DNA from 3 places in the Streptomyces sp. NPDC002754 genome. Region 3 is predicted to be linked to each of the others. Evidence: riboswitches for the same ligand, from Rfam matches in the RefSeq annotation. Region 3 holds a riboswitch; each other region holds the start of a gene.

What was found. Region 3 has a riboswitch for cobalamin ahead of ACWD2L_RS00740 (Nickel transporter NicT). Riboswitches for the same ligand answer to the same signal wherever they lie in the genome.
Region 1: another riboswitch for cobalamin. It lies ahead of metE (5-methyltetrahydropteroyltriglutamate--homocysteine S-methyltransferase); the one in region 3 lies ahead of ACWD2L_RS00740 (Nickel transporter NicT).
Region 2: another riboswitch for cobalamin. It lies ahead of ACWD2L_RS12410 (cobalamin biosynthesis protein); the one in region 3 lies ahead of ACWD2L_RS00740 (Nickel transporter NicT).

What each region holds. Positions count from the first base shown of each region.
Region 1 is NZ_JBSFVM010000001.1:951,452-960,917, reverse strand. Features, by position in the region: gene ACWD2L_RS04630 (LysR family transcriptional regulator) at 1-315, shown strand, start outside; gene ACWD2L_RS04625 (TetR/AcrR family transcriptional regulator) at 337-945, opposite strand; gene ACWD2L_RS04620 (hypothetical protein) at 1,150-1,449, shown strand; gene ACWD2L_RS04615 (hypothetical protein) at 1,446-1,640, shown strand; gene ACWD2L_RS04610 (amidohydrolase family protein) at 1,659-2,849, opposite strand; gene ACWD2L_RS04605 ((2Fe-2S)-binding protein) at 2,967-3,641, opposite strand; gene ACWD2L_RS04600 ((2Fe-2S) ferredoxin domain-containing protein) at 3,638-4,030, opposite strand; cobalamin riboswitch at 4,092-4,215, opposite strand; cobalamin riboswitch at 4,309-4,532, shown strand; gene metE (5-methyltetrahydropteroyltriglutamate--homocysteine S-methyltransferase) at 4,699-7,044, shown strand; partial or broken gene ACWD2L_RS04590 (hypothetical protein) at 7,111-7,459, opposite strand; gene ACWD2L_RS04585 (haloacid dehalogenase type II) at 7,550-8,236, shown strand; gene ACWD2L_RS04580 (alpha/beta fold hydrolase) at 8,248-9,087, opposite strand; gene ACWD2L_RS04575 (amidohydrolase) at 9,240-9,466, shown strand, end outside.
Region 2 is NZ_JBSFVM010000004.1:58,885-68,350, reverse strand. Features, by position in the region: gene ACWD2L_RS12415 (cobyric acid synthase) at 23-1,558, opposite strand; gene ACWD2L_RS12410 (cobalamin biosynthesis protein) at 1,555-2,517, opposite strand; cobalamin riboswitch at 2,556-2,703, opposite strand; gene ACWD2L_RS12405 (hypothetical protein) at 2,789-3,010, opposite strand; gene ACWD2L_RS12400 (inorganic phosphate transporter) at 3,044-4,336, opposite strand; gene ACWD2L_RS12395 (lysozyme) at 4,540-5,289, opposite strand; gene ACWD2L_RS12390 (class II aldolase/adducin family protein) at 5,491-6,162, shown strand; gene ACWD2L_RS12385 (alpha/beta hydrolase) at 6,211-7,338, shown strand; gene ACWD2L_RS12380 (hypothetical protein) at 7,407-8,798, shown strand; gene ypfJ (KPN_02809 family neutral zinc metallopeptidase) at 8,817-9,466, opposite strand, start outside.
Region 3 is NZ_JBSFVM010000001.1:118,791-128,256, forward strand. Features, by position in the region: gene ACWD2L_RS00710 (hypothetical protein) at 1-43, opposite strand, end outside; gene ACWD2L_RS00715 (DUF6083 domain-containing protein) at 387-992, opposite strand; gene ACWD2L_RS00720 (hypothetical protein) at 974-2,281, opposite strand; gene ACWD2L_RS00725 (helix-turn-helix domain-containing protein) at 2,642-2,959, shown strand; partial or broken gene ACWD2L_RS00730 (GTP-binding protein) at 3,358-3,948, opposite strand; partial or broken gene ACWD2L_RS00735 (GTP-binding protein) at 3,941-4,174, opposite strand; gene ACWD2L_RS00740 (Nickel transporter NicT) at 4,321-5,439, opposite strand; cobalamin riboswitch at 5,472-5,687, opposite strand; gene ACWD2L_RS00745 (inorganic diphosphatase) at 5,854-6,357, opposite strand; gene ACWD2L_RS00750 (GNAT family N-acetyltransferase) at 6,423-6,914, opposite strand; gene rho (transcription termination factor Rho) at 6,945-8,090, opposite strand; gene ACWD2L_RS00760 (class I SAM-dependent methyltransferase) at 8,437-9,147, shown strand; gene abc-f (ribosomal protection-like ABC-F family protein) at 9,166-9,466, opposite strand, start outside.

The sequences.
Region 1 (9,466 bases), 830 kb from region 3:
CACATCGTCGTCGACACCGAACGGCGGGTCTTCCCGTACTCGGTGCTGGAGGACGAGGGCATCCCCCACCGGGTCGGGCTGTGGATCTCCGACTTCCTGCTGGTGCCGTTCCACGTGGCCCGCGCGGGCGGGGTCGCCCTGCTGCGCTACCGGGTGGCCGCCGCCATGCGGACCCTCGCCGACCTGCGGATCGAGGAGTTCCCCTTCCCGCTGCCCGGGCTCGGCATCGACATGGTGTGGAACCCCCGGCTGGCCGACCGGCACTTCGTCGACTGGCTGCGGGAGCTGCTGTGCGACGCCGCGGCCGAGCGCTGAGCCCGTCGCCCGAGGGACGGATCAGGTCAGCAGCCGGACCCAGCTGGCGCTCAGCTCGTCGAGCAGCTGCTCGCGGGTGAGCTTCCAGTCGGCGCTGCCCCAGTGCTGGGCGACGTAGTCCAGTTCGGCCATCGCGAGCACCCCCCGGAAGCGGCGCTGGTGGGGGGCGAGGCGCCCGGCCTGGGTCAGACCGTCCTCGATGTCGCTGATGGCCTCTTCCAGCCACCGCTCCACCAGATCGCGCAGCTCCGGATCGATCGCCGCGGCGTCCCGGCCGACGCGGATGATCGGCCGGATCTCGGGCCAGCTGTCGGCGGTGCGCCGCAGCCAGAGGCCGATCGCCTCCACCGTCCCCTCGGCCACGGTGGCGACCAGATCCTGGGCCGTCGATCCGTGCTCCGGGGAACGAACTCGCTGGAGCGCCTCGTTCAGCCGCTCGTCGATGAGCGCCTTCATCAGGTCGGTCCGGGAGGGGAAGTAGGCGTAGAAGGTGACCCGGGTGGTGCCCGCGGCGGTCGCGATGTCGTCGACCTTGGTGGCGGCGTACCCCTTCGTCGTGAACAACTCGAGCCCGGACTCCAGCAGGAGGCGGCGCGTCATCTGCTTCTGCGCCTGTCGAAGGTTCGCCATGCCGGAAATCCTAATGCCCCACCGCGCACCCGCTGTACGGACGGGCTCCAGGTCATACGCCCTGGCCACACCGTCAGGGGCCGCCGAACCGTCCGCTCCGGAGGCGGGGCCCGGGAGAAGCGGCACTGACCGGCACTTGATGACCCGGTGCCTGAGAAGGCTCGATTCGGCGCATGCCCGCCGCGGCGCTCGTAGGATGCCGGGGTGCCGAGACCCGTCCCGATACCGAAGAGCCGCCGCGCGTGGATCGTGACGTGGGCGGTGCTGTGTGCCGCCGGCCTCGCCGCCACCTACGTACTGACCACCTCCTCGGAACCCGAGCCGCCTCCCAAGAAGCCGGTCAGCGCCCGGTGCGCCGAACTGATCAAGAACATCGAGGGCCAGATCGCCAAGAACGAGCGGGACGGCAAGAAGGACGGAGTGGTGGCGTTTTCGCGCATCCGGGGCGCCGGCCAGGAAGATTGCGGCGATGCGCTCCGCGACCACTTCGGCAGTAATCGGTGAAGCGTGGCGCCCGGGCCGCCGCGTTCGCTGGTCTGGCCGCCGTCACCACCGCCGGGCTGACCATCGCCATGCGCGTCACGTCCGAACCGGAGCCGCAGCCCGCACCGACGCGGGTGTACTCCTCCTGCCTGGCGGCGGACACCCGGCCGCCCGCTCCCGGCGAGGGCCCGTGCGAGGGTCCCGGGCGCTGAACAACTCCCCTATTCCTGCTACGTGTTGGTGATCGGGTCGTACCGCCTGCCCGCCGCGATCACGGCCCCGACGGACTGCAACGCCCCGAGGTCCGTGAGCGGGTCGCCGTCCACCACGAGGACGTCCGCGCTGTAGCCGGGAGTGAGCTGCCCGGTTGTCTCGTCGAGGCCCAGCGCGCGAGCGGGCTCCGTCGTGGCCATCGCGAGGACGCGGTCGTTGGGCAGGCCCAGGTGCCCGTAGAACGTGAGGCTGGAGGGCAGGCCGTCGAAGCTGGCGCGCTGGACTCCCGCGTCGGTGCCCGCGATCAGCCGCGCGCCCGCCTCGGCCATCCGGCGCACCGCGTCGAACATGGCCGCGGCGCGCTCGGCGCCGAAGAACCGCGGCAGCATTCGCCAGTTCGGGCTGACCGTGGGGCAGACGTAGATGTTCCGCTGAACGATCTGGTCGAGCACGTCCTGGCGGACCTCGATCCCGTCGGCCGTCATCCACGTGCAGTGCTCGATACTGTCGACCCCTGCCGCGACGGCGGCGGTGATGCCGTCCGCACCGTGCGCGTGCGCCGCGACCGGCAGTCCGGCGCGGTGTGCCTCGTCGACGAGCGCCGCCAACTCCCCTTCGGAGAACTGGGTTTCCCAGCTCTGGGCGCCGCCCTTGGTGAGCCCGCCGCCGGTCTCCATGACCTTGATGACCTTGGCGCCCGCCTCCGCGTTGCGCCGCACAAGGCGCCGGACCTCCTCAGGGCCGGAGACCTCGCCACCGAGGAACCAGCAATGGCCACCGGGCGGAGTGACGGGCACCGTCGCCGAGACCAGCCGCGGGCCCACGGCCGAGCCCTCCCTGATGTCGTGGGCGAGACGCACCGCGAGGCCGCCCCGGTCACCGAGATCGCGGGCCGTCGTGACACCGACGCTCAGCAACTTCCGAGCCCGAGCGGCCATCGCGGCGAACAGCGCCTCGTCGTCCTGCTCCTGGAGCGTGGCTACGGGTTCCGGTCCCGCGTCGAAGCAGAGGTGCACGTGGGCGTCGATCAGGCCCGGGAGCACGGTCGCGGCGGGAAAGTCGAGCCGGGGCTCGTCGGGCTCCGCCTGGCGCTCGACCTCCGAGCGCGGGCCGGCGCCGGCGATGACGCCCTCGCGTACGAGGACGGCGCCGTCGGCGACTGTGTGAAGATCCGGTCCGGCCAGGACTTGCGCGGCGGTGATCAACATGAAGCGCGGCTCTCTTTCGTCTGCGAGGAACGCCAGTTGCTGCAACGCAGCACATCAGAAAGGGTCAGGGGTTGTCGGTTGCACGCGCCGCCCCGCCCCCGCTGTGTCCTGTCTTCGTCACCGCGTCAGACAGCAGTCTCCGCATGTGCCGCCGCCGGGAGCGCGGTAGAAGAGGCAGCAGCTCCGGCGGCGGAATGTCAGGTCCGGGCCGGTGATCCGGCCCGTTCCGTGTAGCCGGCCCGTCTCCAGGAGTTCGCGTGTCAGCCGCGTGAGATCCGTGCGCAAGTCGGGTCGGGACCGCAGCAGTTGAGCCGACGACCCGAGGAGAGCCGAGGCGGAATTGCCGGCCAGCAGGCGTGGCGCCACCTTGACGGTGAGGCCGTTCTCGACCGCTGCCAGGACTCCGTCCACCTCCGCGTGGACCGCGTCGGCGAGGGAGCGGAGCTCCGTCGCACGTCGGCCCTCGGGCCGGGGCAGGCGCAGAGCCGAGCTCTCACCGGACCACTCGACCGTGCTCATCGCCAGCACGATCCCGTGGACGAGGGCGCAGGCGAGGACCGGTGACCAGAGGCGTGCCGCGAGGCCCAGGTGGGCGATGGAGGCGCCGATGCGGGGTTCGGGGGTGGCGTAGTGGTCGTTGACCGCCTGGGCTCGTGCGGCGAGCCCGGCGTGGGTGAGCCGTGCATCGGGCCGCCGCCGCGTCGGCGTCGTGTCGAGGGCGAAGAATCCCCCGAGCCGCGACTCCACGTCCCGCAGCGCCTCGGCGACCTGTTCCGACGGCACCTCGTTCATGAGGCCCTGGCCCGGCGCGGCGCCTCGATGACGTAGAGGTCCAGGATCGCGGGGCGCTCCGCGACTCCCGGTCCGCCTGCCCCTATCCAGTCCGCGATGTCCTCGGTGGCGTCAGCGTCGTTGACCAGGCCGAGCCACACCGGTCGTGCTCCGGCCGCCCGACCGGCGGCGGAGGGCTGTACGACGATGACATTGGCCTGATCGCAGACGTCCAGGCACTCGGAGATCCGTGTCGGCGCGATCCGGCGCAACCGCGCCGTCTGCGCGGCGTGATCACCGTCGACCTTGACCGTTCCGCAGCAGCAGTCGCGGCACACGACCACGCGGCACGGAACCGCCCGGTCCGCCGCGGGGGCCGTCGCTTCGGCTTCGGCGAGCCGTTCGGGCATGCCGCATCCTCCCTCTCGCCGGGGAGTTCCGCCCCGGATCGCTTCGAGGGGGCGACAGCGTGAGTCTCCTGGCTCTCGGGTCCGTGCTCGTCCCGGCCTTCCCACCCTCGCGGGGGCAGTGGCTCTCCGGGATCCGCTCGCCGATCACAGTGGCGGTACCGCACCGGATTCGCACCGGTTTCCTCGGGCCGCCGTCGCCCGTGTTCACCGTCATCATGCCATCCGGCGAGGAGCTGCCGACGGGCCGGACGTTGTGGCGCCTCCCGGGCGCGGACCCGTAGGGTGAACGACGTAGCTGGTTCGCCCCGCCCGCCAGACGGGGTGTCGTAAGAGGGAACCCGGTGGGATTCCGGGACTGCCCCGCAGCGGTGAGTGGGAACGACCGCCGTCATACGCACTGGGCCCCGGAAGAGGGGTCTGGGAAGCGACGGTCACTAGGTGTCCGCCCTTTCGGGTGGGCGTGCCCGCAAGTCCGAAGACCTGCCAACTGCCCGTGCACGGACGACACGTGCGCGGACATCTCGGTGACCTCGAGGGCGGGTCGGCGTACACATACCGGCGAAAAGATCGTGCCTCGCAGCGCGCGGTCACCGCTCCGGTGGTGTCACTCCTTCGCGCCGCAGAGGCCTTCCGGGATCTCAGGGATACGTCTCTCGAAGGAGAATTCCGTGACCACCAGGACCGCGGACACCACGACCGCGCACACCGGGACCGAGCCCGCGCGGGCCACCGTGTACGGCTACCCTCGCCAGGGCCCGGACCGGGAACTGAAGAAGGCGATCGAGGGCTACTGGAAGGGCCGCGTCGACGCCGACGGTCTTCGCTCCACCGCCGCCGAACTCCGCCGTGCCAACTGGCGGGAACTGGCCGCGTCCGGCATCGACGAGGTGCCGACCGGCGACTTCTCGTATTACGACCACGTCCTGGACACGACCGTCATGGTCGGTGCGGTGCCCGAGCGCCACCGGGCCGCCGTCGCGGCGGACGCCCTGGACGGGTACTTCGCGATGGCACGCGGCACCCAGGACGTCGCCCCGCTGGAGATGACCAAGTGGTTCGACACCAACTACCACTACCTTGTGCCGGAGTTGGGCCCGGACACGGTGTTCACCACCGATTCCACCAAGCAGGTCGCGGAACTCACGGAGGCCCTCGCCCTCGGCCTGGACGCCCGCCCCGTACTGGTCGGACCGGTCACCTACCTTTTGCTGTCGAAGCCCGCTCCCGGCGTGGCCGACGACTTCGATCCGCTCACCCTGCTGGACCGCCTGCTGCCCGTCTACGCCGAGGTTCTCAGCGACCTGCGGGCCTCGGGCGCCGCCTGGGTGCAGCTCGACGAGCCCGCCCTGGTCCAGGACCGCACTCCGGCGGAGCTGAACGCCGCCGCCCGCGCCTACCGTGACCTCGGCACGCTCGCCGACCGGCCGAAGCTCCTGGTCGCCTCGTACTTCGACCGACTCGGCGAGGCCCTGCCGGTGCTCGCCAAGGCGCCCGTGGACGGTCTCGCCCTCGATTTCACCGGTTCCGCCACCGCCAACCTGGAGGAACTCGCCGCCGCCGGAGGCCTGCCCGGCAAGCGTCTCGTCGCCGGTGTGGTCAACGGCCGCAATGTGTGGGTGAACGACCTTGAGCGGTCACTCGCCACGCTCGGCACTCTGCTCGGACTCGCCGACCGCGTCGACGTGGCCGCTTCCTGCTCGCTGCTGCACGTTCCGCTGGACGCGTCCGTGGAGCGGGACATCGAGCCGCAGGTCCGGCGCTGGCTCGCCTTCGCCCGCCAGAAGACCACCGAGGTCGCCACCCTTGCCAGGGGCCTCACCCGAGGAACCGGCGTGGTCGAGGCCGAACTCGCCGCCAACCGCGCCGCGTTGAGTTCCCGGGCCACCTCGCCCATCACCCGTGATCCGGCGGTGCAGGCCCGCGCCGCCGCCGTCACCGAGGCGGACCTGCGCCGCTCGCAGCCGTACGCCGAGCGGACCGCCGCCCAGCGTGCCCTGCTGAACCTGCCGCTGCTGCCGACGACGACCATCGGCTCGTTCCCGCAGACCGGCGAACTCCGCGCCGCGCGCGCCGATTTGAGGGCCGGACGCATCGACAGCGAGGGGTACGAGTCCCGCATCAGGAACGAGATCCGTGAGGTCGTCTCCTTCCAGGAGAAGGCCGGTATCGACGTGCTCGTGCACGGCGAACCCGAACGCAACGACATGGTCCAGTACTTCGCCGAGCAGCTGGACGGCTACCTCGCCACGCAGCACGGCTGGGTCCAGTCCTACGGCACCCGCTACGTCCGCCCGCCGGTCCTCGCGAGTGACATCTCCCGCCCCGCAGCGATGACCGTGCGCTGGACGACGTACGCCCAGTCCCATTCCAGCCGTCCGGTCAAGGGCATGCTCACCGGCCCGGTCACCATGCTCGCCTGGTCCTTCGTCCGCGACGACCAGCCGCTGGGTGACACCGCCCGGCAGGTCGCCCTCGCCCTGCGCGACGAGGTCGACGACCTGGAGGCGAACGGCACTTCGGTCATCCAGGTCGACGAACCGGCACTCCGCGAGACCCTCCCGTTGCGCGCAGGCGACCACGCCGCCTACCTCGCCTGGGCCACCGAGGCATTCCGCCTCACCACCAGCGGCGTCCGGCCGGACACGCAGATCCACACCCACATGTGCTACGCCGAGTTCGGTGACATCGTGCAGGCCATCGACGACCTCGACGCCGATGTCATCAGCCTGGAGGCCGCCCGCTCCCACATGCAGGTCGCACACGAGCTGGCCGAGCACGGCTACCCGCGTGAGGCCGGTCCGGGCGTGTACGACATCCACTCGCCACGCGTCCCGAGCGTCGACGAGGCAACCGCATTGCTACGTAAGGGACTTGAGGCCATCCCCGCCGAGCGGCTGTGGGTCAATCCGGACTGCGGGCTGAAGACCCGCGGCTGGGCCGAGACACGGGCCTCCCTGGAGCACCTCGTCGCCGCCGCACACGCCGTCCGTGAGGAGCTCGGGACGACCGCGTAGCTCTTGAGGCCTCGCCTCTGGTGCCGATACTCCGGCACCAGAGGTGAGGCGCCCACTCCACCTACGTCAGTCGATCGGCGCGTACGTGCGCCTGCCCCTCCGGTACGCGATCTCGCCGAGCGCGATGTCGCAGAGCATGAACGCCGCGAGCGGGATGCCACTACATGCGGTACCCCCACACGACGAGGAGCACCACGTCCGTGACCTCGCCGCTCATCGGGTCGACGGCGACGGCGTCCTGCTTCTCCGGCCAACTCCGCTGGATCTGCTGGACGACGTACCCCGAGGACGCGTCGGCGGGCGGGACGATCTCGACGGGGTTCGAGAGACCCTCGGCGCGGGCCGCTTCCAGCCTGTAGTCGGGGCTACCCGCAGAGCAGCCAGACCGATGCGGGAATCCGCTTGGGTGCCCGCCGCGTTGGATCGACAGCCGGCCGCACGCCCCCGCTTCGTCCCCCCCATCCGCTTCAGCCGCTCCATCCGCTTCATCCGGGAGACACCCCTCATGTCAGAGCCAGAGATCGATGCCCTTGTGTTCGACGTGCTGGGCACACTCGTCGACGAGCCCGCCGGAATCCGCACCGGAATTCGTCAACTCTCCCCAGCGCAGGCCGACTCCGAGGTCGACAAGCTCTTGGCGCTGTGGCAGCAGCACGTCGAGCACGAGCAGCAGCGGGTACTCGACGGTGGCAGGGCCTACCTCGCGAGCGACGTGCTCGACCGGGAGGCCGCCCGGCTCGTCGCCGACGCCGCCGGGGTCGACGATCCGGCCGCGGTGGCGGAGTTGGCCCTGGCCGGGCGCAGGCTCCCGCCGTGGCCGGACACGGTGGCGGGGCTCGCCCGGCTTGCCGAACGGTTTCCGTTGATCGGGCTGTCCAACGCGAGCCGGACCGCGCTCCTCGGCCTCAACGCGCACGCGGGGCTGCGCTGGCACCAGGCGCTGTCCGCCGAGGACGCCCGGACCTACAAGCCGGACCCGGCGGTCTATGCGCTGGCCGTCACCGTCTCCGGACGGCCGCCGGAGCGACTGCTGATGGTCGCCACGCACGCCTGGGACCTGCGCGCGGCCCAGGCCCTCGGCCTGCGCACCGCCTACGTCGCCCGTCCCGTGGGCGACCCGCCCGTCGCCTCGGACCGGTTCGACCTGTACGCCGACGACCTGGCCGGGCTGGCCGCCCAGATCGGGGCGTGAGCGGCCCCGCTTCAGGAGTGCGTCAGGAAGTCGGCGATCTCCGCCGCCACAGTGTCGGGGACGAACGACGGCGCGAAGTGCATCTGGCCGGGGATCGCCGTGTACGTGACGTGCGGCAGCGCGGTCGCGAGCCGGTCGAGGGTCGCCGGCATCGGCTGCCAGGTGTCGGCGCCCCGCATCAGCAGGGTCGGGACGGTGACATCGGACCAGCGCTCCACGTCCGCCGAGTCGGCGATCAGCGATTCGAGGTCACGACACCAGCCGGGCGTGTCATCGGGTTCAGCGCCTGGTTCGGTGTCGCTGGTGTCTCCCGACTCCATCAGGTCCAGGAGCGCGGCCGGGACCCGGGCCACCTTTTCGGCCAGCAGTCGGTCGGCGCGCCGCCGATCGCCGCGCGCGGTCAGCTTCTTGAACTCCTCCAGTACGGGGGCTAGTTCGGGGCCCGCCGCGTACAGCGGCGGCTCCCACAGCACCAGCGAGCGCACCGGCAGACCGGCCGCCGCCGCGTGCAGGGCGACGTTGGCGCCGTAGGACATGCCGACCAGGTGGACGGGACGGCCGATCTTCGTGATGAGCGCCTCGATGTCCGCCACTTCGTCGGCGAAGCGCTTGGGCGCGTGGCCCGGCCCGCTCGGGGCGTAGCCGCGGCGGGCCGGCGTCCAGAGTTCGAAGCGGTCCGCGAGGCATTCGGCCACCGGCTGCCAGGAGTGCAGCCCACCGCCGGAACCGTGGACCATGACGACCGGTGGGCCGGCGCCGAACTGCCGGTAGGCGACGGCCGTCCCGTCGGCGGACTCAAGTGACGCGATGGGCCCGAGGCGGGATTCGGGTGACTGGAACTCGTTCGGCATGCCAGGACCCTCGCACGCCACGTCGGAACCGGGCCACCCCATTTCGCCGCTCGCGCCGAGCAGCGCAGGAAGCGACACGGCCCCGCGCCGCCCTCCCCCACGGGACCCGTAGGTGACACTGAACCGACCATACGAAGCGGAGAGGTTGGATCATGACGCACACGGTTGTCGCAGAGCTTGACGGAATTCGGGACGACCTGGCCGATCTCTACCGGGACCTGCACGAGCACCCGGAGCTGTCCTTGCAGGAGAAGCGGTCGGCCGAGCTGCTCGCGCGGCGGCTGCGGGCCGCGGGTGTCGACGAGGTCGTCGAACACGTCGGGACGACCGGCGTGGTGGGTGTGCTGCGCAACGGCGAAGGACCTGTGGTCATGCTGCG
Region 2 (9,466 bases), on a different contig from region 3:
AAGCGGCGGCGGGGGCGAAATCTCACGACGGCGCCCCGGGAGCCACAAACGGCAACCCCGCAGGGGCGCCCCCCTCAATCAACCGCCAGAGCGCACCCGTATCGGCATGCCGCTCAATCAAATCCCCCAGCCGATCAAGCTGCTCCTCCCGCAACGCCTCGAACGATGTATCCGCCGCCGGCACAAACCGCCTCCCGGCAGCCGCCGCCACCTCCCGCAAAAACGCCCGCCGAAACCCATCCGCCTCCAACGACCCATGCCAGTGCGTCCCCCACACGCCCTCGACCCGACACCCGTCCAAGAAGGCGTCTCCGCCCAGCACTTCGGCGACCCCGTGATGAATCTCGTACCCCTCGACGTACTCGCCGAGCGCCTCACCGGCCGGCCGCGCAAGCGTCTTCTCCGCCTCGAACCGCACACGTACGGGAAGCAGCCCGAGCCCATCGACGACCCCGGCCCGCGACTCCACCTCGTCCTCGATGGACTCGCCGAGCAACTGGAACCCGCCGCAGATACCGAGCACGGGCCGCCCCTCGGCCGCCCGCCGCCTCAAAGCCTCCGCAAGCCCTCGCTCCCGCAGCCACTCAAGCGCCCGCACCGTCCCACGTGTCCCCGGCACCACGACGAGGTCCGCGTCGACGAGCTCCTCGGCCCGGTCCACGAACCGCACCACGACACCCGGCTCGGCGGCCAACGCGTCCACATCGGTGAAGTTCGACATCAACGGCACCGCGCACACGGCGACCCGCAGCACGTCCTCGCCCACGGGCGGCGCCACGACGGACTCCCGTACGGCACCCCGAAGGGACACCCGAAGCCCGTCCTCCTCGTCGATGCCGAGGCCGTGCTGGAACGGCAGCACCCCGTAAGTGTCCCGCCCCGTAAGGGACTTGAGCATGTCGAGACCGGGCTCCAACAAGCTCACGTCACCCCGGAACTTGTTCACCAGATACCCGGCAAGAAGCTCCTGGTCCTCGGGAGCCAGCAGCGCGGTCGTCCCGAAGAACGAGGCGAAGACCCCACCCCGATCGATGTCGCCGACCACAAGCACCGGAAGCCGCGCGGCCCGCGCAAGCCCCATGTTCACGATGTCCGTCCGCCGCAGATTGATCTCCGCGGGCGAGCCCGCGCCCTCACAGATCACGGCGTCATGCGTGGCCCGCAGCTCCTCCAGACACCCGACCACGGTGTCGAGCAGCGCCGCCTGACGCCCCCCGTGATACCCCCGGGCACTCAACTCGCCGACAGGCTTGCCCATGAGCACGACCTGACTACTGCGATCGCTCCCCGGCTTGAGCAGCACCGGATTCATCAGCGCGCTCGGCTCCGCCCGCGCGGCCTGCGCCTGCATGGCCTGCGCCCGCCCGATCTCGGCACCCTCCCTGGTCACGAACGAGTTCAGGGACATGTTCTGCCCCTTGAACGGCGCGACCTTCACGCCCTGCCGCACCAGCCACCGGCAGATCCCGGCGGTGACGACACTCTTCCCGGCGTCGGAGGTCGTCCCGGCGACGAGCAGCCCGCCGCCTCGTCGAACACCGTCTCCACGCCCGCTCATCGCCGCACCCGCGCCCGTACCAGTCGCGCACCCACACAGACTCCCAACGCCAACAGAGACACCCGCCGTGACAGCCGCACGGCCCGATCCACATCACGTACCTCGACCGCACGCCCCGGCGCGTTCAGCACCGGCCGGTGCTCGACCCGCCCGCCGTACGCCAGGGTCCCGCCGAGCCGCACCCCGAGCGCGCCCGCGAAGGAGGACTCGACGACACCGGCGTTCGGGCTCGGATGCCGCCCGGCGTCCGCCCGCCACGCGTCCAGCGCCTCCCGGGGCCTGCCACCGGCGAGGACGGCGAGGACACCGGTCAGCCGGGCCCCCGGCCAGCCCGCCACGTCGTCGAGGCGGGCCGAGGCCCAGCCGAACCGCCGGTACTTCGCGGACTTGTGCCCGACCATCGCGTCGAGCGTGTTCACGGCGCGGAAGGCGACCAGGCCCGGCACTCCGCCGAGCGCGCCCCACACGAGCGCGCCCACGACCGCGTCGGAGGTGTTCTCGGCGACGGACTCGACGACACCGCGCGCGATCCCGTCGGCGTCGAGCCCCTGCGGATCACGGCCGCACAGCCGGGGCAGCAGCTCCCGCGCCAGCTCCACGTCTCCGGCATCGAGCGCGGACCCCACGCCGCGGGCCTCGCGGCCCAGCGAGGTGCCGCCGACGACGGCCCAGGTGGCGGCGGCCGTCAACGCGAGGGACGCGGCGGGGGAGCGGCGTACGACACGGGTCGCGGCGGCGGCGAGAGCGACGGCGCCTCCGGCACACACCACGGTGTGCAGGGCGCCCGCGCCACGGTGGTCACGCCACAGCCCGCGCTCGACGGCCCCGGCGGCGCGCCCGAATCCGGCGACGGGATGCCCACGGCGCGGATCGCCAAGAAGAAGGTCGGCGAAGATCCCGGCGGCGGCACCGCACGCATACACGCGCTCGCGCCGCCAGTTGCCGCGTGGGGCAAGCATGGCGGTAGGTGTCCTCACTCAGGGTGTCCACGCCCTGGTTCGACGAGACCGGCAGCGAGAGTTCCTGGCTCGCCCCTTCGAAGGAGGGGGCTCACAGTGGCGGGACCGCGCCGGATTCGCACCGGCTTCCTCAACTGCTGCCGTATATGGCGGGGGAAGTCCACCACGCTGCGAGTTGGCACGTCAACTTGCTGTTGAGGCGTACGCACGAAGGCGGGGCACGGGACGCCGAACGCCCCGCACCCCGCCCCCGAAGGGCCCTGATGTCGCCTCAGGCCACGATCAGATAGATCCCGTAGGCCACGGCCGCCGCGCACAGCGCGAAGCAGGCATACGCCCCTGATGTCGCGACCGCGGCCGAGCCACCGTCACGCGCCGCCGACTCCCGCTTGGAGAGGCCCACGATGCCGAGGGTGAACAGGCCGACGAGGGCCACGGTGACCACGAGAGAGACGCCGAACACGGAGCCGAGGGCCGCCCAGTCGATCTTCATTCCTGCCTGCTTCCTTCTGAGCTACAGCGCTGACTACAGCGTGGCGCCGGCGGGGCGCGCGGGATCGTTCACCGCTCCGGCCTTCGGCCGGTCGGTGATCTTCGCCTCGGACTCGGCCGACTCGACCGTGCCCGCGGGCGGCGGCGTGACCGAGGCGATCGCGGCGGTGACGACGCCCGGGGCTTCCTGCGCCTCCTGCGCTTCCTGCACGGGGGCGGCGTGCGGCTCGTCCGCCGTGACGTTGGTGTGGTCGACGGAGTTGCGACGCGAGAGCTTCCAAATGATCGCCGAGCCGGTCACGAGCAGCGCCGCGGTGAGGCCGATGCCCCACGCGCCCTGCTTGGTCAGGAACTCGGCGCCCGCGCCCACCAGGCCGGCGGCCGGCAGGGTCAGGCCCCACGCGATGAACATCCGGGTGGCGGTCGACCAGCGGACGACGCCGCCCTTGCGGCCGAGGCCCGCGCCCATCACACCGCCGGAGCAGACCTGCGTGGTGGAGAGCGAGAAACCCAGGTGCGAGGAGGCGAGGATCGCGGTCGCCGCACTGGTCTGCGCCGCGAAGCCCTGCTGCGGCGCGAGTTCGGTGAGGCCCTTGCCCATGGTGCGGATGATGCGCCAGCCGCCCAGGTACGTACCGAGGGCGATGGCCATACCGGCCGAGACGATGACCCACAGCGGCGGGTCGGCGTCGTGCCCGATGACGCCGCCGGTGATCAGCGCGAGGGTGATGATGCCCATCGTCTTCTGCGCGTCGTTCGTGCCGTGCGCGAGCGATACGAGCCCGGCGGAGGCGATCTGCCCGGCGCGGTACCCCTTCGCGGTCGCCTTCTGGTCCGTCTTCTTACTGATGCGGTACGTCAGGCGGGTGGCCAGCAACGAGGCGATACCGGCGACGAGCGGCGCGGCCACCGCGGGCAGCAGCACCTTGGTGACGACGGTCCCGCCGTTCACCGACGACCAGCCCATCGACATGACAGCGGCGCCGATGAGCCCGCCGAACAGCGCGTGCGACGAACTGGACGGCAGCCCGACCAGCCACGTCAGCAGATTCCAGAGGATGGCGCCCACCAGCGCCGCGAAGATGACCTCTGTCTTGAGGCCGTCCTCATTGATGATGCCGCCGGAGATGGTCTTCGCGACTTCGACGGAGAGGAACGCTCCGACGAGGTTCAGCACGGCGGACATGGCCACCGCCGCCTTCGGCTTGAGAGCGCCGGTCGAGATGGTCGTAGCCATCGCATTGGCGGTGTCGTGGAAACCGTTGGTGAAATCAAAAACCAGCGCGGTAACGATCACGATCGCAAGGAGCAGCGTGATGTGTTCCATTTACCCAGGCTTCGGTTGGACGTCAGTGGTTCTTGGAACGTAAAGAGCCCGAGTGAACGGAAGATGAACTGGGCCGGGCGCCCCGGTGACCTGATTCGGAGGGGTCTCGCTCCGCTTGCCTCGGGGCGGCGCCGCCGGTTCCGGTTCGAGGCGCCCTCGGCCCCGGAACCAGGGGCTCCGGGGCGCTTCGGACGGCCCTTCGACTAACCCCGCGCGAAGCGCTTGAGCTGGGTCATTGAGCCGTTGAAGAGATTCTGATCACCCGGGAGGCTGCCCTTGTCGTTGTACTGCCAGAACGTCCAGTAGGTCCAGCCCGCCGGGAGTGCGCCGGCGCTCCGGTCGTACCGGGCGAGCCACAACGCGTGGTTCGAGGCGAACGCCCCGCTGTTGCCGGTGCACTGCTTCCACCATCGCGCGTTGGTGTAGATGACGGGACGGCGTCCGGTCCTGCGTACGACCTCGTTGCTGAAGGACTTGACCCAGGACACCAGCGTCGACTTCCGCAGCCCGTAGCAGGGGTGCTTGCCCTTGCCGTACGGGTTGTACTCGATGTCGAGCGCGGGCGGCAGCGTCCAGCCGTCGCGCCGCCACGCCCCGCCGTTGCGCACGAAGTACGAGGCCTGTGTCTTCCCGGAGGACTTGTACGGCAGCGCGAAGTGGTAGGCGCCGCGGATGATGCCCGCGTTGCGGGCGCCCTTGTACTGCCGGGAGAAGTAGGGGTTGCGGTAGTTCGTCGACTCGGTCGCCTTGACGTAGGCGAACCGGGCGCCCTTGTTCTTCGCCTTCTGCCAGTTCACGTTCTTCTGGTGCGACGAGACGTCGTTCCCGCGTGGCTTGCCCGCGCCGTGGGCCGGCAGCTCCGCGAGCAGGGTGCCGCCGAGGGTCAGTGCGGCGACTGACGTGAGCGCGGCGGCGCGGTGGCGGCGTGGGGACGCTGTGCGGCTGAGAGCCATGATTACCCCCCGAAAGTGACGACGTGCATGACAAATCCCCAGGGAACTCCCAGAGATTAGCGGGAGATCATTAATTACCCGGCCAAGGTCGGCCAAATAACACATGAGTCTTATCAATCACCATATGGGGTATTCCGGAGGGTCGGGTTCCGTGCCGATCGCCACCTGTCACCACGTCAAACGGCTGACAGGATGCGCGCCATGACACAGCTTCAGGAACTCGGGGCGGCATGGCAGGACGTGGTGGCGACGGCCCGCCGGACAGTGGTCGACGGCCTGGTCGTCGGGACCTCGGGCAATGTCTCGGCGCGGGTCGGCGACACCGTGCTCGTGACCCCGACCGGCGTCCCGTACGAGGAACTCGGCCCGGACGATCTCGTCGCCGTGGGCCTCGACGGCGAGCGGCGGGCCGGCACCCTGAAGCCGACCAGCGAGCTCCCCATGCACCTCGCCGTCTACCGGCACACCGACGCCCGCGCCGTCGTGCACACCCACGCCGTGCACGCCACCGCGGTCTCCACGCTCGTGCCGGAACTCCCGCCCGTGCACTACATGACGGCGGCGCTCGGCGGCCCCGTCCGGGTCGCCCCTTATGCCACGTACGGAACCCGAGAGTTGGCCGAGAACATGCTGCTCGCGCTGGCCGACCGCACGGGATGTCTGCTCCAGAACCACGGAGCCCTCACTTACGGAAGCACCCTCGCCGCCGCCTACGACCGCACCGCCCAACTGGAGTGGATGTGCCGCCTGTGGCTCACCGCCCACTCGGTCCCCGGCCTGACCCCGTCGCTGCTGACCGGGGAGCAGCTGCGCGAGGTGGGGGAGCGGCTGAGCGGGTACGGGCAGCGGGGGTCGACCGAAACGTCACCCTGAATCGTCGTCCCACTGGCCGGGGCGGGCGCGGGCCCCGACACTGGACGGGTGCGCACCGCCAACGCGACGGCCGCTGCCGTCACCGCCGTCATAGGGGCCTCGGCCGCCGCCATCGCCGTGGGCCGGCTGGCCAGCGACGCCGCGCTCAAGGCGCCCGCAGGCCGCCCGCTGCCCACCGAGCCGAGACTCACCGTGCACGCCACCGCCGCGGGCCAGGTCACCCTGACCCGCGCCCTGGCCTCGCTGCGCCCCGGTACGTACGGGTTGCAGGGCGACGGGTACCACGCGGTGGTCGGACCGGTCGTCGAATCGGCCACGACCTCCGCCGACACCGTCGTACGCCGCCTGGAGCGGGTCACCCACGGCACCCTGGAACCCGGCGCCAAGGCCTGGCTCACGCCCCAGGTGCACATCGGTGACCCCAAGGCCGCGCTCGGCCTCGACCACGCGGACGTCGACGTGCCGGGTGAACTCGGCGCGCTGCCCGCCTGGTTCGTGCCCGGGACCCGGGACACGTGGGTGATCACCGTGCACGGCCTCGGCACCACCCGCGAACACCCCATGAACCTCATGGGGTTCCTGCACCACCACCAGTTCCCGGTGCTCGACCTCGCCTACCGCGGCGACCTCGGCGCGCCCCGCTCCCCGGACGGCCTCGGCCACCTCGGCGAGACGGAGTGGCGCGACCTCGACGCGGCGATCCGCTACGCCGTGCGGTACGGCGCCCGCGACGTCATCGTGCTCGGCTTCTCGACGGGCGCCGCGATGGCCCTGCACGCCGCCGCCCACTCGGCGCTGCGGGACCGCGTCAAGGGCCTGGTCCTGGACTCGCCGGTGCTCAGCTGGGAGACGACGCTGCGCGCCCTGGCCCGCGCCCGCCGCACCCCGGGCCCGCTGCTCCCGCTCGCGGTCCGCGCCGCTCAGGGGCGCACGGGCCTGAGCGGCGACCGCCTCGCGCAGGTCGCGGACCCCCGCGCCCTCAAGGTCCCCACGCTCCTGGTCCACGGCCCCGGCGACGAGGTCTCCCCGTGGGCGCTCTCCCGCCGCCTGGCGGACCGCCGCCCGGACCTGGTGACCCTCCACGAGGTGGACGAGGCCCCGCACAACGCGATGTGGAACGCGGACGCGAAGGGCTACGAGGAGGCGCTGAGAAGGTTCCTGACGCCGTTGATGTAGCCGTTGATGCAACGGCTCCGGCGGTCGCCCGTTTGGGAATTGGCGGGTCAACCGAGAGACTGCCCTTCGTGACGTCCCGTACCCCGCGCGACTCCCGGCTCCGACTCGTCAGCCCGCGCCGCCAGCCCCTGGCCGCCCCGACCCCGCGGCCGGTCGCCGCACGCCGTCCGGCACCCCGCCCACCGGAGGGCACGCCACCACCCGCCGAGCTCGCCCGCGCCGCGCGCCGCGACCTCGCCGCCGCCGTCCGCGTGGCCCGCTGGGCGGACACCAGGATCGGCCCCGGCAATGACATGGCGGCCCGCGACGGCAAGGGCACGCTCTCCGACGTGACCGCTCTGCGTGCCGCGGACGAGCTGGGGCTGACGGTCGATCAGGTCCGTGCGGACTGGGACACGGCCCGCCTCGCGGGACTCGTCGAGGTGCACGGAGCCAGTGCCCGGCCCGGCTGGCGGCTGCGTGCCTGGGACCGCGACGACACTGCCGTGCTGCGCGGCTGGGTCGCCCTGTTCGACGCCTGGTCGCTGGTCCACCCGGCGCCCGACGACCTGGGCCCCGCCGCGGTGGCCGAGGTCGTCGAGGCGGTGCCGCAGTTGCTGAGCTTCCTGCAGCTGATGGCGGACCGGGTCGCCGCGGCCCAGCTCCTGGACCTCCTCGACCAGCGCGTCACGGAACTGCGCACGGAACGCTGCGAAATCCCCTTCGGGCCCCAGCCGGAACCGACCTCTCCGCAGGACACCCCGCTCCTTCCGCTGCTTGAGTGGTCCCTGAGCGGTCTCGCCGCCGTGGGCGCGCTCACGTACGACGACGGGCACGCCGCGCTCACCCCGCTGGGCAGCTGGGCGGTGTGGGTCAAGCTGGAGCAGATCTGCGTCGCCGCCCAGTCCCCGGCCGGGAACATCGAGGTGTCCGCCGAGGACATGCTGCGCGGCTGCGCGCGGCTGCGCCCGAAGGCGGCGCGCGACGAGTACCGGGCCTGGCTCGCCGCCCGCGACATCGGCACCGCCGTCACCGACCTCCTCGACGCCGCCCGCGGCGAGGACGCCCTGCTGCGTGGCCTCGCCTTCGAGGCGCTGCGGGTCGTCGGCGCCCCCGCCGAGCCCGAGGTCCGCCGCGCCGCCGGCGACCCGCATCTGCGCCCCTACGCCCTGCTGTGGCTCGCCGAGTACGAGGGCGCCGACCCCGAGGACGTGCACACGGTGCTCAGCCGGGAGGAGGCGACGTGGCTGTGGGTGGACACCGCCGCGGCGGTCGCCGACCACGGCGAAGCTCCCCTCCTCGTACGGCACTTGGAGGCCGCGGTGCAGCCGACGGTGCCGGCGCTGATCGAGGAGGTGCGCGCGGTCGGGCACCCGCGCACGGTGCAGGTGCTCGTCGCGCTCGCGGCCGCGCACCCCGACCCGGCCCTCGCGAAGGCGGTCCGCAGGGCGGCCTTTCAGGTGCACACGGGCGGGGCGTAGGACGTCAGCGGCCCGTGCTCACCGGAAGGTGTTGCACTGGGCCATGTCGCCGCTCTCGAATCCCCGGTAGAACCACTGCTGGCGCTGCGCGGCCGAGCCGTGTGTCCACGTTTCCGGCGTCACCCGGCCCTGGTACCGCTCCTGGATCCGGTCGTCGCCGACCGCCGCCGCGGCGTCCAGGCCGTCGCGGATGTCCGCGTCGGTCAGGCTCGTGATCAGCGGCCTGCCGGTGGACTCGGTGGGCGTGCGCGTCGCGTGCCGCGCCCATACGCCCCCGTAGCAGTCCGCCTGCAGCTCGACCTTCACCGCGTTGCTGTTCTCGCCCGTACGCCCGTCCTGGGAGCGGGTCAGGGTGCCCATCAGGTTCTGCACGTGGTGTCCGTACTCGTGCGCCACGACGTACGCCTGCGCGAAGGGTCCGCCGCTCGAACCGAACTTCGTCCGCAGCTCGTCGAAGAAGCCGAGGTCGAGATAGACCCGCCGGTCGCCGGGGCAGTAGAAGGGGCCGACCGAAGAGGTCGCCGAGCCGCACGCGGTGGCGACCTGGTTGGTGAAGAACACCGTCGAGGCGGGCGTGTACGTGGCGCTTCTGCGCCCGAACTCCGCGCTCCAGAAATCCTGCACGCTGTTGACCACCGCGACCGTCCGGCAGTCCTGCCTGCTGTTCG
Region 3 (9,466 bases):
CGACTGCGTCGTCACTGCTTATCGGCTGGCTGGTGGTTGGCACGAGTAACTCCTGTCGAGGCGGCTGCCGTTCGAACCGTTCCGAGTGAAGCTTGGCCTCTCGCCCCCCTCGTTACACGGGATTCCATCGTCTTGTTGACGCTTCGTCTACCGAATCCGGTAGGCGCTCGGCTGAGAGAAACAGGTAGGGATCGTCGCTGGTCAGGCGACACCCCAGGGCTTCACCCGTTTGCCAGCCGGATGCATGGACTTCCACGGGATTTATGGCGGACGGGGGGCGTGAGCGTGCCGGGACGCGCCAGGGCCGCTACGGGATCCTGTTCGAATATCTGTCTCGGCTCCCCACAGCTCACCGCAGCAGAAAGCGCGGCGAGAGCAACGGCGGGTCATGAGGCCTCCCGTCGTCGGCGGCGGATCGCGAGGGCGCGCCACATGTCACGCAGCCCTGGGTGTTCGGGCTCGGGGCGTGCGGGGCAGACGGCGTGATGCGGGATGCGCACCCATCCGTCGCCCCGGCCCGGGTAGACGAGCCCGTACAGAAGCTGCCGGTGGAGCTGGGCGGGTATGTGGCGTGCCGGATACTCGCCGGGTTGCAGCGCCGTGGGCATGTCGTGGTCCCCGCCGGTACGCCGCAAGTCGATGGGTGTCCGGCAGTGCGGGCAGGGGCGTATGAGGCCCTTGGCGGGTATCTCTCGGTCCTCGGCCGGGTCGTACAAAGTGATCGCCGGTTGCCCCGCCGGAACGGGCTCGACGGCGATCGGCTCCACATACGAGCGGCTCAGGCTCTGGCGGGCCTCGAACTCAAGTTGGCGTGCCTTGCGCCGCTCACGGTCACGGTGACACTTGGGGCAGGGGCGGGCGTACGAGTTCAGAGCCAGATGCTCGGTGGTGGTGTGGGCTCCGTAGCCCATCATCACGAGCCGTTTCGCGTGCTGACAGTCGGGCCGGTGGTAGACGTTGCTACGCCGGTTGATCACGAGATCGTCTGCCATCGGCCCTTCCTTTCCTCGAAATCGATCACGTTGTCTTCGCTGTCGCCGTCGCCCTCGATGACCGGCGGCGGCAATGTGTCCTGCGGCGGCGGCGGGCCCGGACGGCCGGCGCCCTTGTGGACGACCCAGGCGGCCCGCTGCATCGCGGCCCGGCACTCGTCGCACAGTCCGTCCTCGGGGACCTCCGCGCCGCGCTTGAACGGCTTGCGGCAGGTCTCGACGGCGCACTCGGCGAGGTCGTCGGCGCGCTCGGCGTTCAGGCCACGGTCGGGCGGGACGAGGCCCTCGGCGCGTGCACGGCGGCGGGCGGCGAGGTGGTCGACGCACAGCGGGCAGTCGGCGCCCGTGTCCACGTTGGCGCCGTCCTCGCACCGGGCATCGGCGCAGGCGCCTTCACGCAGCAACGCCATGGCGACACCGACGCCGGTATCGAGGCCGGGGCCGTCGGCGGAGTGCGCGGCGTCCTCGTAGCCGTGGTCGACCCACCGCCGCTCGATGCGGTCGATGAGCTGCTCGGTGCTGCGTACGCGTAGCTGCTGGTCGATGAGATCGGCCAGAGGCACCGGCGGGCGTTTGGGCAGCGGCCGGGCAGCGTGGGTCCGCAGCTCGACGGGCAGCGCCCTGAACACCAAAACCCGGGGGCTCACGTCCGGACGCGGCGCAGCCGCATCGACTCCATCCTCTGGTGAGACGCCAGCGAGGCCCTGCGGGCGCCCGGAGGGGTGCGCCTGTTCTTCTTTGGTCTTCTGGTTGTTGTTCTTCTTATGTGTGCGATTTGCCGCCGGTGGATTCTTGGACGCTGGCTCTGACCTGCGGTTTTGCGTGCAAGGTGCCGTGTCGGCAACTGGCCCGTGGCTCTGACCTGCGGTTTTGCGTGCAAGCTCGTCGGCGTCTGGAGCGGACGACCAGAGGTCGGTTTCTGGACGCTGGCTCTGACCTGCGGTTTTACGTGCAAGGTCGTAGCGGTCCGGGTCGTCGGTGATCCGCCATTCCTCGTCGCCGTACGTGCCATCGGTGTTCCGGTGCTTCTCACGGGCGAGGTACCCGAACGTCTCAAGTTCCTTGAGCGCGGTCCGGATCGCGGCGCGGCCCTCGGGGCCCGTGGTCATGAGGAACTCGACGGTGATGACGCGGCCGTCCTGATGGGATGCGATCTCCCCCAGGAGCCCGCGGGCCCGGCGGCTGATCCGCTTGTCCCGGTGGGCCTTGTTGGCGAGCTTCGTGAAGTGGCTTTCGGGGGATGGCGTACGTCTGATGCCCCCAAGGAAGTCACGGCCCCAGCCGATCACGCGCGCACCCCACGGACGCCCGCAGCGGCCCGTGCGGCAGAAGTTGCCACGGGCATGCAGGGGGCGCATGTGTGCGCCGTCGGGGTGTGGGGGTGGGGGGTCATGCCGCAACCATAGACATGGACACTTCGCAGAATCAAGTACGGCTTAACACCGCTCTGCCAGTCTTCCAAAGCGCTAGCGTGGCTTCATGTTGCAGCGCACCGAGCCCGGGTCGTGACAGGGGTGGCGGTTGGGGTGGCGCGGGGTGGCGAAGTGGCGAACTAAATACTGACGGCAACGGGTTGGAACATCAAGCCTGACTTAAGCGAATCAGGCCACAGCTTTAAGATTCACAACAGAAACGTTAGGATGAGCCACATGCAGACCAACCCGATCTACCGCGCTGGGACGAACGCCAAGTTCTCCATGTCCATGCGTGCCGCCGTCGTCACGGCCGAGCTGACTCTCGGGGCCTTCGCTCCACTGCTCGGTGTCAGCTCGACGTCCGTCAGCTACCGCGTGAATGGGAAGGCGCCGTGGCGCCTCGAAGACATCGACAAAATCGCCGACGTGTTCGACATCCCCCCGACTCAAATGCTCGCCGGACCCGGCGAGTGGCTGAACAGCATCAATCCGGCCAATGTTCAGGCCCGCCTGAAGGCCGTAAGTCCCCGACCTGGGGATACGGACACGTAGGCACTCCTGAGTGATCGGGCGCGTGCGGGTTGACGAGCCACTTTATCGTTCCGATTGGGCCGTTTTGCGCGCGAGTTGCCACAACGGCGCGGCGGACGCGTGTACGAAGCCGGGGCGGAGGCCCGGACGGGCCCGCCATTCGCGGCTCCCCCTTCTGCGAACAGCGGGCCCGGGCTCGGCCTCGACCGCGCGCCGCTGCGGGAGGACGAGGGCACGGGAGGCTCGATACCGCAGCATCTCAGCGCGCGGCTCGCGGCGGACGGGGCCAAGGGGCCCTACCGGTGGGCCGAATGGCCCGGATTCGCCCGCCCCCTCCCGTGTGGCACCCCACCGGCGTCACGGCCTCGGGGCTCTGCCCCGGACCCCGCGGGCTCTCGTCCAAAGGCCGGGCTTGATCCGTGGTCCGTGCGGGAGCGGCGCGGGGCGCCCTCGCGGACCGGGGCGTAGTGGTCGAAGGCGGCCTCCAGGGCGCCCTCGCCCCGGGTGAGGGACGGCAGTTGCTGCTCCAGGGCGCGCACCCGGGCCGCGGGGGTCAGCCCGTCGACCGTGGTCCATGCCCCGCCGTCCGTGCGTTGCCCCGTCGGCACGGCCCGCAGTCGGGTGATCAACGACAGTACCGCTCCGTACAGGTCGGCCGGGATGTCCAGGCGGAAGTGGTGCATCGGTTCGCACACCGCCGTGCCCGCGCGCGTGAGTGCGCTCATCAGGACCAGCGGGGTCAGCCCGCGGAAGTCGCCCGCCGTGCTCGACATCGACTTGTCGAAGACGGCGTGCGCGTGGCTCTGTCGCGGCGCGTATCCGGAGTGCGTCAGCGTCACCGTGCAGTCGGTGACCTGCCAGCAGAGCATTCCCTGGCGCAGCGTCCTGTGCACGGCCTCCTCGATGGCCTTGATGAAGGCCAGGGGGAGGGAGCCGAGTTCGATGCCGAGCCGAAACGCGACGCCCGAGCCGATCGGCGCCGGGTCGACCCGCAGACCGATGGTGGCCAGGCGTGTCCACGAGGTTGACGTTCGTGCCGGCCACCGGGAACGACACCACGGCCGACTTGATGGTGATGCCGCGCCGGCGCTCCAGGTCGAGGGAGTCGGTGCGGGTGCTTCCGTCGTCGACGCGGCCGAGCTCGTCGATCACCCCGGCCGTGTGCAGGAGGCGCTCGGTCAGGCTGGTCTTACCGGCGTCGACGTGCGCGAGAATGCCCAGATTCAGAGTGTGCACTGACAGTCATGTCCATGGGGGAGAGGGCAGGGGCCTTCTGAAGGAACATGTCTGTCGTGCGCATGGATCGGTCCTCACGGTAGGGGCGCGCGGGAATGCCGCTGCGATCAGTGCAGCAGTGGACCGCGCGCGCCCCGGCAACCGAATTACGTGCCGTCGGCCATCCTCGCCGACCACCGCTGCTCGACCCTCGCCAGGCGCCAGTAGGCGATCGCCGCGACCCACACGACCACGAACAGGCCCACGATCACGTACCCGACGTTGTCGAGGTCGAGACCGGCGATCCACCCGGTGACGGCGTCACTCAGGTCGAGCTTGTCGTGCAGGACGCCGACGAGTTCGATCGTGCCGATGAAGAACGCCACCGCGATCGACAAGCCGGTGATGGTGAGGTTGTAGAACACCTTGCGCACAGGGTTGGAGAACGCCCACTGGTAGGCGAAGTTCATGAACGTGCCGTCGAGCGTGTCGAACAGGCTCATGCCCGCGGCGAACAGTAGCGGCAGGCACAGGATCGCGTACCACGGCAGGCCCGCCGCCGCGCCGCTGCCGGCCATCACCATCAGCGTCACCTCGGTCGCGGTGTCGAAGCCGAGACCGAAGAGGAAGCCGAGCGGGAACATCTGTCCCGGCCGGGTGATGGACTTGGTGAAGCGGCCGAGGATCCGGTTCATGAAACCGCGGGAGTCCAGGTGCTCCTCGAGCTTCCGCTCGTCGTACGAGCCCGCGCGCATCGCCTTGAAGACCTTCAAAATGCCCATCAGGGCAACGAGGTTGAGCGCCGCGATGAGGTACAGGAACGTACCGGACACGGTCGTGCCGACGACGCCGAGTACCTGGTGGGTGCCCGAGTTGTCGTTCAGCAGGGTGCCGGCGAGCGCAGCGCCGCCCGCGACCAGCGCCGCCATCGCGACCACCACGCTGGAGTGGCCGAGCGCGAACCAGAAGCCGACCGAGACGGGCCGCTTGCCGTCCGCCATCAGCTTGCGGGTGGTGTTGTCGATGGCCGCGATGTGGTCGGCGTCGAAGGCGTGCCGCATGCCGAGCGTGTACGCCGTGATGCCGAGGCCGATACCGAAGGCCTTGTTGCCCACTTCGTAGTGCTCGGGGACGACGAGCAGGAACAGCACGCCGAACGCGACGACGTGCAGCGCGGCGATCACCGCGATCAGGCCGGCCGTGCGCAGCGTGTCCTCGCGGCGCCAACGGAAGGCAGGGGAGGGGGAATTCAGGGCAGGGTTCGGGGAGTTCCCGGGCAGGGTCATGCGTCGATCACGCTCCAGCACCTCGTGGAATGACTTCGTGAGATGCCGCGGCCGGTCTCCTGGCTTACGGGCGTGCCCGCCGCTCCGGCCTTCCCAGTGGCCGACGGCCGCCAGTGGCGTACAGGGTGGAACGGCGCGCTCCGGACGGCGCTGTCCGAAACCCGATCACAGTGGCGAGGGCCGCTCCGGAATGGGCCCCTTGGGGGCCGTCACCGGTCTTCCCGAGCACCACGGCCCGGCCACCCTACTAGGGGCCTGTATTGGGTTCTACTCTGGGCTCGCGGGGGCTGGCGCCTCCGTCTCCGGTGTTGTCGTCGGTCGACGACGCTCCGCGTCGCCTCCCTCCTCCGCCTTGGATCCGAAGGCGCCAGCCCCCGCTCCCTGATCCAGACCAGAACCCAATACAGGCCCTACCTACCCTGAAGCGCGCTGACGGGCCCGGTCGATCTCCTCGTAGGCCTTCTCCCGGCCCTCCCAGTGGGAGCCGTCGACCGATTTGCCGGGTTCCAGGTCCTTGTAGACCTCGAAGAAGTGGGTGATCTCCAGGCGGTCGAACTCGGGGATGTCCTCGATGTCCCGGGTCGCGCCGTGCCGTGGATCGTGCGCGGGCACGCACAGCACCTTCTCGTCCGGGCCCTTCTCGTCGCTCATCACGAACATGCCGATCGCCCGGCACTCGATGACGCAGCCGGGGAACGTCGCGTCGCCCGTCAGGACGAGTGCGTCCAGCGGGTCGCCGTCGCCGCCGAGCGTGCCCTCGATGTAGCCGTAGTCCGCGGGGTACTGCGTCGACGTGAACAGCATCCGGTCGAGCCGGATCCGGCCGAGATCGTGGTCCATCTCGTATTTGTTCCGGGACCCCTGCGGGATCTCCACGATCACGTCGAACGCCTCGGCGCGTGCCTGACTGCTGCCCAATGTGGCCTCCTTGCCGCATTCCGACGCCCACGAGTGTGCGCTGTACCGGGCAAGGGCGGAAGACCTCAGACGGCCGGAGGAATGGCGAATTCGAGTTCGGGTCGGTCCCAGGCGACGGCCGGCGGGCGCGCGGGCACCGTGCCGGTGCGGTGTGCGCCCATGGAGCGGTAGAAACCCTCGGCGGGCGGGTGCGCGACGACGCGGACGTGGTCGAGGCCCGCGGCCAGCGCCTGGGCCCGCATGTGGTCGACGAGCAGCCGCCCGATGCCCCGGCCCTGCGCCTCGTCCGCGACGAACATCAGGTCCAGCTCCGGCGGCTCGGTGAGCAGCGCGTAGAAGCCGAGCACGCGCTCGTCGGCCGAATCCACGGCTACGTAGACGTGGTGCGCCTCTACGTAGTCGGGTCCCACCCGGTAGCCCGCGACCATCGAGGCGTACGGATCCCGGTAGGCACTGGAGCCGCGCACGAGGCGGGTGAGGCGCCGGGCGTCCTGGGTGGTGGCCCGCCGGATGCCGACCGCCGGAGTTCCCCCACGGCGTGTAATGCTCGCGTTCATGTGTCGAGTATTACGCATATGGGGGCGGCGTCAGGAGGTCGGCACGGTCGACTGGGCCTGGCGCAGGAACGTGGCGTTGTCCGGGGTCTGGCGCAGCTTGTCGAGCAGGGCCTCGTAGGAGGCGGCCGGGTCCCGGCTCTGCAGGGCGCGCCGCAGTCCGCGGATGACGGTCAACTCGGCTGCGGGGAGCAGGAGTTCCTCGCGGCGGGTGCCGGACGGGGTGAGTTCGACGGCCGGGTGGACGCGGCGCTGCGCGAGGACGCGGTCCAGGCGCAGCTCCATGTTGCCGGTGCTCTTGAGCTCCTCGAAGTAGTAGTCGTCGGCGCGGGATCCGGTGTCGACGAGCGCGGTGGCGAGGATGGTCAGCGAGCCTGCCTCCTCGGCGTCGCGGGCCGCGCCGAAGAAGCGCTTCGGGCCGTGCAGGGCGGCCGCGTCGACACCGCCCGACAGAGTACGGCCGCTGGTGGAGGCCGCGTTGTTGTACGCGCGGCACAGCCGGGTCAGGGAGTCGAGGAGGATCACCACGTCGCGGCCCTGCTCGGTGAGGCGCTTGGCGCGCTCGACCGCGAGTTCGGCGAGCGCGATGTGCGCCTTCGCCGGCTGGTCGAACGTCGAGGCGTACACCTCGCCGCGCACGGAGCGGCGCATGTCGGTGACCTCCTCGGGGCGTTCGTCGACGAGCACCACCATGAGGTGGGCCTCGGGATGGTTCGCGGCGAACGCGGCGGCGAGCTGCTGCAACAGCACCGTCTTGCCGGTCTTCGGTGGGGCGACGATCAGGCCGCGCTGCCCCTTGCCGACGGGCGTGAACAGGTCGACGACCCGTCCGGCGAGCGCCGCGGCCGGGTGCTCCAGGCGGAACCGCTCACTGGGGTGGAGCGGGGTGAGGTCGGCGAAGCGCGGGCGGCGACGGGTCGCCTCCGCGGGGGCGCCACCGACGGTCTCGACGTGCGCGAGGGAGTGCGGCTTCCCGCACGTCCCGTCGACGAAGTCGCCCTTGCGCAGGCCGAGTTGGCGGATGAGGTGGGCGGGGACCTGGACGTCGTGCGACGTCGGGATCAGGTCGGCCGCCCGCAGGAAACCGTGCCCGTTCCCGCCGATGTCGAGGACGCCGGCGGCGCGGACGGGTTCTTGGGGTGGAGCGGAGGTCGTGCTCATAGTGGTGGCCGTGGTCATGGTGATCACAGGTCCTTTCGCGGGCCGAGCCGCGGACGCGGCAGGCATACAAGGGCAGGGAAGGGAGGGGATCCGGCGAAGGGCAGGGGCGGCTGAGCGCGCCCTGCGGCCGGGGAGAACCTGGTGCGTACGGCGACGGGTGAAGAGCCCGCCAGAAGCCGCTGACCAGGGATGACGTGCGCTGCGTGGCGACGGGAAAACCGTCGGATCAAAAGCGCTGAAGAGAGTGATTCGGTACCGGCGCCTCGAAACGGGCGAGCACATGTACCACTAAGACCGTACCACCCGAACCCTGCCGCGCGGCAAGCCCCGGCTTCGGAGGCGGCGCGCCCTATGCTGATCCGCCATGTTCTCCGATCACGGTCCCACCCTCCGCGAGCTGGCCGTTCAGGCGCTCTCCTCGGTCGAGCGGGGGTACGACCTGCTGGCGCCGAAATTCGACCACACGCCGTTCCGTACGCCGGATGTCGTGCTCGATTCGGTGGGCCGCGCGCTCGCCGGGCTCGGCCCGTACGACACCGGGCTCGACCTGTGCTGCGGCACCGGGGCGGGCCTGCGTGTGCTGCGCGAGGCGGGTGTCGGGCGGTCCGTGGGCGTGGACTTCAGCGGCGGCATGCTGGACGTCGCGCGGCGCGGCGAACCGCCGGCCCACTGCGTCCGCGCGGACGCGCTCGCGCTGCCCTTCGGTGAGGTCTTCGATCTGGTGGTGAGCTTCGGGGCGTTCGGGCACTTCCTGCCGCGCGAGTGGCCGCGGCTGTTCTCCGAGGTGTGCCAAGTGCTGCGCCCCGGCGGGCAGTTCGCGTTCCCGCTGCCCGCGCCCGCGGTCCCCGGTTCGGTGGGCTACTGGGCAATGCTCGGCTTCGACGGTGCGATGCGGGTGCGCAACGTGGTGTGGCGACCTCCGTTCGTCATGTACTACCGGCCGTTCCGACTCGGTGACGTACGACGGGAGTTGGGCCGTGCCGGATTCGACGTGGCGCTGCACGCGCTGCCCGAACTCGGCGCGCGGCCCGACGGCAGCCCGCGGTGCAGACTGGTCGTGGCCACGCGCCGCTGAGCGGGGCGCCTGGGCTGATCAGTGTCGGCGACCCGCCCGCAGTTCGAGGCGCCGCCCCTCGAACTTCGCGCGGAAATCGCGGTCGTGCGAGACGACGGCCACCGCTCCCGGGTACATCGCGAGCGCCGCCTGGAGGTCCTCGACGAGGTCGAGCGCGATGTGGTTGGTCGGCTCGTCGAGGATGAGGAGGTCCGCGGGGCGGGTCACCAGGCGGGCGATCTGAAGGCGCCGCTGCTGGCCCGCGGACAGGGCGGCCACCGGTACGTGCAGGTCCTCCTCGCGGAACAGGCCGAGCGTCAGGAGCTGTTCGGCGTACTCG